Regions from separate parts of the Atribacter laminatus genome, predicted to be linked through region 3. Evidence: riboswitches for the same ligand, from Rfam matches in the RefSeq annotation. Region 3 holds a riboswitch; each other region holds the start of a gene.
The links. Region 3 has a riboswitch for cyclic di-GMP ahead of RT761_RS07280 (C39 family peptidase). Riboswitches for the same ligand answer to the same signal wherever they lie in the genome.
Positions count from the first base shown of each region.

Region 1: another riboswitch for cyclic di-GMP. It lies ahead of RT761_RS08795 (phosphomannose isomerase type II C-terminal cupin domain); the one in region 3 lies ahead of RT761_RS07280 (C39 family peptidase).
Region 2: another riboswitch for cyclic di-GMP. It lies ahead of RT761_RS04490 (hypothetical protein); the one in region 3 lies ahead of RT761_RS07280 (C39 family peptidase).

Region 1 is NZ_CP065383.1:1,946,083-1,949,367, forward strand. It holds gene RT761_RS08790 (mannose-1-phosphate guanylyltransferase) at 1-980, shown strand, start outside; gene RT761_RS08795 (phosphomannose isomerase type II C-terminal cupin domain) at 1,001-1,603, opposite strand; cyclic di-GMP riboswitch class I at 1,684-1,770, opposite strand; gene RT761_RS08800 (DUF6062 family protein) at 1,980-2,606, opposite strand; gene RT761_RS08805 (endo alpha-1,4 polygalactosaminidase) at 2,852-3,285, opposite strand, start outside.
Region 2 is NZ_CP065383.1:954,628-957,912, reverse strand. It holds gene RT761_RS04500 (class I SAM-dependent methyltransferase) at 1-253, opposite strand, end outside; gene RT761_RS04495 (GNAT family N-acetyltransferase) at 315-1,214, opposite strand; cyclic di-GMP riboswitch class I at 1,727-1,814, shown strand; gene RT761_RS04490 (hypothetical protein) at 1,898-3,285, shown strand, end outside.
Region 3 is NZ_CP065383.1:1,587,925-1,591,209, forward strand. It holds gene RT761_RS07270 (phosphodiester glycosidase family protein) at 1-682, opposite strand, end outside; gene RT761_RS07275 (response regulator) at 922-1,281, shown strand; cyclic di-GMP riboswitch class I at 1,523-1,609, shown strand; gene RT761_RS07280 (C39 family peptidase) at 1,689-2,366, shown strand; gene RT761_RS07285 (InlB B-repeat-containing protein) at 3,239-3,285, shown strand, end outside.

The DNA.
Region 1 (3,285 bases), 360 kb from region 3:
TAATGGACAAAACATTTTTTCAAATGACTGTTGACCGAGTTCTTCCTTTGGTGGGAGAAGACGGTATTTATGTGGTAACCCAGGAAAATTTTAAATCCGAAATCTTAAAGGAAGTTCCTTATTTATTAGAAAAAAATATCATCCTTGAACCAGTTGGGAGAAATACTGCTCCCTGTATTGGGTTAGGTGCACTCACAATAGCTCGTAAGAACCCCAATGAAGTCATGATTGTAATTCCATCTGATCACCTGATTTTCGATGAAGAAAGATTTCGTGAAGTTGTTCGTTTTGGTTGTGAAGTCGGGATGAAAGATTATCTGATTACTTTAGGAATAACACCAACTGAAGCCCACACTGGTTATGGTTATATCCATTATGGGGATGAAAAATTTTGCAAACAAGATATAAAAGCCTGTCAGGTGCTTGGATTTATTGAGAAGCCGGATATTAAAAAAGCAAATTACTATTTTTCCAATCCTACCTATCTGTGGAACAGTGGAATATTTATTTGGAAAGCTCAAACCATTTTAGAAGAAATAACAACCCATATGCCCAGTCTTTTTCAGGGACTTAACACCATTCAACACTATTGGGGAAGGCCAGAGTTAGAAACCGTGAAATCTCAGGTATTCAATACACTTCCATCGACTTCCATCGATTACGGTATTATGGAGAAATCAGAGAGAGTGTTGGTAATCCCAGCTACTTTCCAATGGAACGACATTGGATCTTGGTCGGCACTGGAAAAAGTATTTTCTCAGGATAAATCAAAAAATTTATCCATTGGTTCCTATTATGGATTACAGAGTCAAAATAATATTATCTATTCCCAAAAACCAATTATAACCTTTGGAGTTAATGATTTGATTATTGTTGAATCGGATTCTGCTGTTTTGGTGATGCACAAAAGTCTTGATCAAAAAATCAAAGAGTTAATACAGGAACTTAAAAACAACGACCAGTTCAAGCATCTTACCTAACTTTTTTTATTGGTTTAAAGCTAAATTATTTCACTTCGGTTAAAATCGTCTTCAATACGAACAATATCTTCTTCGGAGATACAATTACCGTTTTGAACTTCAATTATTTCCAGGAGTTCATCGCCGCGATTTTCCATTCGGTGGAAGGTCTGCATGGGAATATAGGTACTCTGATTCGGATCTAAAATGAAGGTTTGATCTCCAACGGTGACCAATGCTACTCCTTTGACTACCAACCAGTATTCATTGCGATGGTAATGCATTTGTAAGCTTAAACGGTAACCAGGATAAACAACAATTTTTTTAACCTTGTAGTGAGGTCCCTGGTCGATAATGGCATAATATCCCCAGGGTTTTTCGATTTGAGTCGGTTCTTTTTGTGCAGAATCTTCAGAAAATTCATTTTTATTTCTTAGGTTTACTTCATTTTCAAGACAAACTGATAAATTACTTTTTTCGTTTGCTTTTAGATAAATCGGAGTAGAAGGTGTTGATTTTTTTTCAGGTATAAAGAGGCCATTTGATAAAAAGTGATCAGTTTCAACCTCATCTAAGCTTTTTTTGTCAAATTGCTGGCTTATATCACTCTTTGAAGTTGGAGATTTACTATCTTTACGAGCCATTTTATAAATCCTCCTATGGAAAACTTTCCTATGGAAATGGTTCGTATTTTACAAGTCATCATTTCGTTTTTTAGGTGGATTTTGGCGGCTCGACTGCCATGGCATATAAACGCTTTAGGCTCTTAGCTTTGCGCCTTTTCCTTTAGGAAAGTTTGCCTTTTCAGGTACCCATACTTTTTCATATATTATCGGCAAAAAAGAAATTTCCTTTAGAATAGAATTAATATATTTAATAAGTTAGACAAAAAATAAATATACTATTTGAATCAGAAAATTTATCGAATAAATAGCCATGCTACTTGATGGTAGCAGATGAGGATAAAATACTTATCTAAAAGCGTCAAAGTGAGGAGCGCATCGATACATCTATAAAAAACTACTTTCTACTATGTATACGATGAGATTTTCTTAATCGCTGACTGGCAAAAAATTCTAAAACCTCTTGCCAGGAATTGCTTTCTTCAATTGAGATGGTATCTTTATTTGCTTGATAATCAAATTTTTGAATGAAGGATTTAAGATTTTCGTCTATATTTTTTAGACTTTTAAGAGTCTGTTCCCTAAGTTCCGATGAAATTGAAGGAGTAAGTTGTAATTCATTTTGGTGAATGATACAAACGAAGGTATATTTTCCCCAGACATTTTTAAAATCCTTCCAATGCTTTTGAAGAATATTTTCAAGATGATGGATTTTATCTTTCCAAAGATTGCAGAGTGGACAATTTTTTAGGGTGGGATGGTTTTCATTTTTTAAATAGGTATTGAGCAAATCCTCATAGACAATACTCATACCCAAAATTGATGGTCGAGTATCGAAAACCCTTCGTAAATGATCCTGACAAAAACCTCCTTGATCGCGGAGTTTTTGACGGATCTCTGGATCGGTGACAAATTCATAGAATAATCCATCTAAAGATTGTTCTTCAAAAGTTTTTTTATAACTGCAAATTGGACAACCATTTTCTGAGAAGAGTTCCAGTAAATCGTAATAAGTTTTATCCACGCTTCATCTCCTTGTAACAAATAAGCTCCATTTCGGGATGTTATCACAAATTTATTAAAGGAGAAAGAAATGAACCCAGCTGTGAACATAATTATTTGCAAATAGGAACCTGTTATTGTGAACCGGAGCAATTTAAGGTTGACTCAAGTGTCGATAAGAATGACAGTTTTATAATAAAAGGTGAGAAGGTTATCGTTAACATAGATGATTATACTTATTGGATTGATATTTCCAATCAATTCTATTTATTGAAGTTCCTCGAAATATTCAAAAGAATCAATCAAATCTAAGTAAACTCCATCAAAACCAGCTTTGAGTATTTTATCAAGATAAGCATCTGGATTTCCAAAAATTATTTGCTGCCAATTTTTATCCCAGTAACGAATTTTATAATTTCCACTCCAATCTGGGTTTTCTTCTTCTAACCAAGGTGGAGGATTGATATCCCATTCTTTTTGCCAATAATAGCGATAATTTTCTGCTTCTCCAATTGAGAGATAGGATAGGACTAAACGCTTACCACCATTCATTTTTTCTTTTAAATGGTCAATATCTTCATGGGTAAACATTTCATCCTTTGAAAAAAAGGCATCAATTATGAATAGGTCGTAATTGGTGCGAGAAAGAGCTTCAATCATTTCTTCGGTATTAGAAAAGCTTGAAGGATTAATGAAATAGA
Region 2 (3,285 bases), 630 kb from region 3:
GCTGAGTAAATAACCCTTCGCTACATCCTACTTCCCAAATCGTTTGGACATCACTGGGAATTAACTCAAGGGTTTTTTGGTATTTTTCTTTTTCAAATTCGTAGTTTTCATAATTCCATGGATCTGGTTTCTTTTTATAAAGTTCTTCGAAATGTTTTTCATTAAAATAAAGCTGAAGAAAGGGAGTAAGCAGTCTCCATCCTAAATTCTCCAAATTTGATTTGGTACGCCGCAATAGGTCGTTAAATTTCATTTTTTACTTGTTCTTCCTTTCTTCATTCATATGTATTTAAGTAATTTTATATTGCTTATTCTTAAAAATAATCTGGAACGGGAAGATAGAGACGATTTATATCAATATCCTCGTAAGGTTTAACCATCACAGTATCTTTATCATCCTTGTTGGCTTCCAACCTTAAATAATTAATCACCGGCAAAGGCAAATCGAGATGAATATTTTTTCCGAGTTGATAAGCCCAATTATGGAGAAGCGCTAACAAGTCTTTTTTATCAATATTTTTATCCCAAATTATTTCAAAAACCTTAAAATTTTCCTCTCTATCCAATCCATAGAAAATCGCCGATTGACCAATTTCATTCCTCAAGAGAAACCAATCCGCTTTTTTCCCATTATAATTAAACATCGAACTCCACTGGTTCCATTCCTTCATACCCTTCATATAAGCCAAGTTACGGAGGGGAGCAATAGCCTGAAAATCCTGGTAGAAAGATATATATAAATCGAGTATGTTTTCATAAGGTATATTCTGGCAAGTAATAGGGTATTTGCCAGTGGTTGAAGGCTCAATAACTCCCTCATATTTACCTATCTTTTGAAATCCCCATCTTTTATAATATTCAGGAATCTTGGTTACTAAAATAATGAATTCGAAATTTTGGACTTCGGCTTTTTTTAAAGCCTTTTCCATCAGTTGACCAGCCAATCCCTGTCCTCGAAAACTTGGATTAGTCGCAACGTTAGCAATCCCAGCCGCAAGAATCGTTCTTTTACTGTCTATAAAGAGACGAGGAAGGCACCAAAGGGTTGCAATAGTTTGATTTCTATTTTTGATTGAATAAATATTATTGGGGTGGAAAAATGGGTCATATTTAAGGAAGTCATAATAGTATTTTTCATCATCTTGTGGAAAGATCTTTTTTAAGAATTCGGCATTTTCCGAAAAGGTGGTATAGGTTTCACGAATTATTTCCATGCAAAGAACCCTTATTCTTATTTTTTTATACCAATTATACTGTATTAAAGAATTCTATTTTGAAGTTTTTCGTCAATATTTTATTTTGAGGTTTAAAAGATAGACGTTCATGCTACCTAGCTGCACCAAATGAGGATGAAAATAACTATTCAGAAATCAATCTCCCCCTTTAGAAAAGGGGGTTAGGGGGATTTGAGTTTTTTGAGAACCAATCGAATCCCTCTTAATCTCTCTTTAGCCAAAGGGAGAGGAATAAAAAGATTAAGCTCATGAGATTGCCACGTCACTACGTTCCTCGCAATGACGAGTCAGAGTCCCTTCTCCCTTGATGGAAGAAGGTCAGGATGAAGGTAATAATTTTTTACAACTCACTACTCACCACTTACTTCTCACTACATTTACAGAGTAAATATCTCCTTTTTTAAAAATAAATATCAAGATCAAATTGGAATAAATCCACTAAAGTTACTTCTTTTTTATCCGATAAATTGAGTAAGTAAAAATGAACTTTTAGAATGAAAGGGCAAACTCTCCGAAAGGTGAGGGCGCAAAGCTACGAACCTACTGCGTCAAATACGCAATGGTAGTCGGGTTGCCAAGTCTTTTTTGAGTTTAAACTCAAAAGGGTGCGTCACTCTTAAAACCTCTTTTCTTCGGAGAAAGTCCTGAAGGAGGAATAAGTAGTGAAGCGCAATAAAGTATTTTTTATCGCCATCCTCGGACTTCTCCTCATTACTTTCATTTCCGGTTGTACTAATGTACCCATGACACCTTCAGTTGAAAAAGAACTTAACGATGCTTCAGGCGTTTCTGTTATTGAAATCGCCGGAACTTCACTTTCAGCAAGCCCAAGTGTTATAGTCCCGGGAGGAAATATTACTGTCAATTTTACTGGAGCACCAGGGTATTACCGGGATTGGATCGGTCTTTTTAAAGTTGGTTCAAATAATTATTCCCGAATCAGCTATCAATATTTAAGAGGGCAAAAAAATGGTTCGTTAATTTTCAAGGCTCCAAATACTATCGGTCAGTATGAATTCCGGCTTTTTAGAAATGGGAGTTATACCAAATTAGCAACCAGTAATCAGGTAGTGGTACAGAATGGTGCTTTAAATCCAACACCGACACCGACGCCATTAGCAGGTTCATCACCAACACCAACACCGACTCCAACACCTCCTAGTACAAACAATAATTCACCACTTTCAGCAAGCCCAAGTGTTATAGTCCCGGGAGGAAATATTACTGTCAATTTTACTGGAGCACCAGGGTATTACCGGGATTGGATCGGTCTTTTTAAAGTTGGTTCAAATAATTATTCCCGAATCAGCTATCAATATTTAAGAGGGCAAAAAAATGGTTCGTTAATTTTCAAGGCTCCAAATACTATCGGTCAGTATGAATTCCGGCTTTTTAGAAATGGGAGTTATACCAAATTAGCAACCAGTAATCAGGTAGTGGTACAGAATGGTGCTTTAAATCCAACACCGACACCGACGCCATTAGCAGGTTCATCACCAACACCAAGCTCACCTATTAATTACCAACTCATTTCCCAGTATAGCTATGGAAAGAATAATGTGGTACGGTGGAGGGATGGGATCATTAAGGTTAAGGATTCCACCAATTACCCTGGAATCAATGTACAGGATGTTTTAAACCAGTGGAACTCAATCATTGGAGGAACTACCACCTTCCAGTTATCAACCGATAGTACCAGTCCAATAACCATTTTTTATGATGCCGCATCAATCACCTCTCAGGGAAATGGGGTTTGGGGTTATGCCACGGTTTGGTGGTCAAATTATCAGCTCATTAAAGCAGAGGTTCGAATCCTTCCTGAAGGAAATTGGTACGGATATCCAATCAAGCCGAAATATGAGCTCTATCTTCATGAGTTAGGGCATGTAGTCGGTTTTGCTGGTCATACTAATGATGGAAGCGTCATGGATGCCATTGCCAATGGAAGCACGACAATTTCTTCAACTACCCGGTCGGTTATAAATGGACTTTATAATCTGCCCATAGGTTATGCCTTGGCTAAATCACCTTATAATAATGTACCCAAAGA
Region 3 (3,285 bases):
GGAAAGGACCAACTCGTACCTTAAATAATGATTGTTCTTCAACAATTGAGGTATTATAACCAAGTTCTTTTAAAAAAGTTGAAGTATTTTCAGCACGAAATCGCTCGCTGAAAGCACCAACTTGAAGGTAGGCTGTTGGTTCTGAGGAAGATGCCGAAGGGAGAGCAACTGGTTCACCAAATCCCCACTTTTTAATCATGAGCATTATTCCTGGTTCTAAGATTTTAGAAGATTCATAATAAAGATTCCCATTTGAATAGGCTTTTAATTTTTCCTTTAAAAAAGAGAATTCTTGGGGTGTGAGTGGATCGTTAGGTCGGAAAAGACCTTGAGCATCACCGGTAAACAAGGGTGGATTGAGTTGAGTGGAAAGAATAACAACCTTTTTTTCGTCTTCATTGAGGTTTTGAATATCCTGGAAAGGGATCGACCCAGCATCAAAATAATCATATAAATCATTATATGAAAGAGCATCGATTATAGTTCGAGCAGCATCGAGACGAGTAACGAATTGAGTGTTAGTGCGGTTTTGGCTTATAACGATTGTAGGCCCAAGGATATTTTTTAACGAAATAGTGAAATCATTCCATGACAATCTTGATTCAGCTGTCAACCCTGGCAAAGAAACGGTAATAACAAGAAATAAAAGAACGATTATATGATGAGTCAAATATTTTTTCATATTGCATCCCTATTTACTAATATTCTTTTTATAATAAAGTTCCTCATAGGGTAACAAATCCAGTAAAAAAATTCAAACCCAATTTTTATTCCAACATCTAATTAGTACTTTTAGCTATGAAAATGGGATTAATGACCTATATAAGTTTAAATTTTTTTTTCCTATAATTTCGATAGTGACGATTATGACAGGAGGAGATTCAACTGATTACAACAAAAACAAAAACAACCACCAAAAAAATATTTGTTGTTGACGATAACCGTTTTTTTCTTGAAAGTTTGGTGTTCCTCCTCAACCGTCAGATCGATATGGATGTTGCGGGAACCCATGATCGGATTCAGGGGGTGTTAGAAAGAATTGAAGCGGTTAAGCCCGATGTAATCATTCTTGATATGCGACTCCCCGATGGCGATGGGATTACTTTGCTTCAAAAAATAAAATCAAGCTTTGACATTCCAGTTATCATGCTTACTATGTACGAGGAGCATAAAGAACGGGCGGCCAGAGCAGGAGCATTTGCCTATCTTGTCAAAGGAGAAGGTCTCGACCGTCTGTATCAACTTATACGAAAAGCCACTGAATCGTTTGTTAATTCTTGAGTTATATATTCTATCTTCTCCCTGCTTTCTAACAAGTTAGTTTTATCTTCTTTTTTTGCTCATTCTCTTTCCTGTATATAAAATACAATGAAAAGTCATGATTTTGTTTTATCGGAATCCTGAGCACTTACTTTTTTGTAAACCTTTTTAAAATTTAGAGGAAAACTTTTTTTAAAAAATCCTAAAGTATTTTGATATTGTTCCGATAATTAATAAAGGACTGGAAATATATATTAGATATATATATTAAAGGCAAACTCTCCGAAAGGGGAGGACGCAAAACCACGAACCTAAAGCACGAAAGTGCTACGGCAGTCGGGTTGCCGGATCGGCATCGAGTTGATCTGTTAAAATGTGCGTCACTCTCAAAAATGATTTCGGAGAAAACTCTGAAGGAGGCATGAGAGTTGAAGCACAAACAGTTACTGCCACTCATCATCTTCGGGCTTCTCCTGATGGTGTTTATCTCTGGTTGTACCAACTTCGTAAACACTCCGGAAACCGATTTTGGTAATAATAACGCGATAACCAATGTGATTTCTTTAGATAGTTTAGATAAATTTATTGAACGCTCTGATACTAAAATCCTACTTGACGTTCCTTTCCTTCCGCAAGTTCCTCCTGGAACCTGGTCAAATACTCGAAATTGTGGTCATACCGTCGCAGTCATGATGAGAGCTTACTATTATGGAATAGAACCACTTCCAGATCACATCATTCAAGCGGATGATTGGTTGAATGATCGATACGGCCTTCCGATTAACAATTATAATGGTGACTGGACAAACAGTTTTCAGATCCGTGCTTGGTTAGAAAGTGAAGGAGTCCCAACCAAGGTTGGTATGGGTAATTTAGAAAGAGCTCGGAATATGCTTTCAGAAGGGAAACCATTTTTAGCTGCAGTATATTCTAATATGAATCCGAATGGTGGCGCCAAACATGCTATGTTAGTAATCGGAATCGACTCCGCCAATGTATATGTCAACGATCCGGGTAAGGTTAATGGTGCCAACAATTCCTATACCATTAATCAATTCCTTTCAGCTTGGGGCGCACAAGGCAATTGGTATGTGGCATTGGATTAATTAAATCATAGATTGATTTTTAACTTCTTAGTTATATTTACGCTTTTATTTTGAATTGACCTGCGGTTTTCTATCTTCAAATTTACCAAGGCGATGGCTTTTAGACCATCGCCTTTTGTTTTTTTTAGCCTTTGTTGAACAATTACTTACTCACTCCTGCCAGATTTTCTTCCATTTTTTTTAAGATGCAACAGGTTATCTATTGAAAATACACGGGCATGATAAATCAAGCCCCTACAAAAGATTTAAAAGTTGTAGGGGTGCAATTCATTGCGCCCGTTTTCCATTTAATGTAGCGACATGCCATGGCATGTCGAATCTTTGTTTTCTCCCCCATCTAAACCTTCCCCGTTTTTTCTTTTTTTCCCTCTCCCCTGGTGGGAGAGAATTAAGGTGAGGGGGGAAATTGTATACCACGTCGAGCTTTTATTTAAAAATTCCAAACCTGAATATGAATCTGAACTTTGATCCTCATCCTTCCCTTCCCCCATCAAGGGAGAAGGAACTCTGACTCGTCATTGCGAGACCTCGTTTTTTGAGGTCGTGGCAATCTTATGAGTTTAATTTTTTTTATTCCTCTCCTTTTAGATAAAGGGAGCTTGAGAAGGATTGTTTTTTTTTCCAGTACTTTCAAACCCCCCTAATCCCCTTTGCTAAAGAAGGAGATTCATTTCTGAATAGGTGTTTTCATCTTCATCTAGTGCTGCTAAGCAGCATGAAGGTTTGTAGAATTCAAGGGAATATTGCCATTGTAGTTTATAAAAATAGTACCACTGGTTGGTAAAAATAGGCATGATTTCCTATATCCGATTCATCTCTCCTCAACTAATCTATACCAAGAAATCTAATTATCCCGAGAGGAGGGATTATTCGTGAATAGAAAAAAACTATGGTTTTTGGTCTTAACAACAATTGTGTT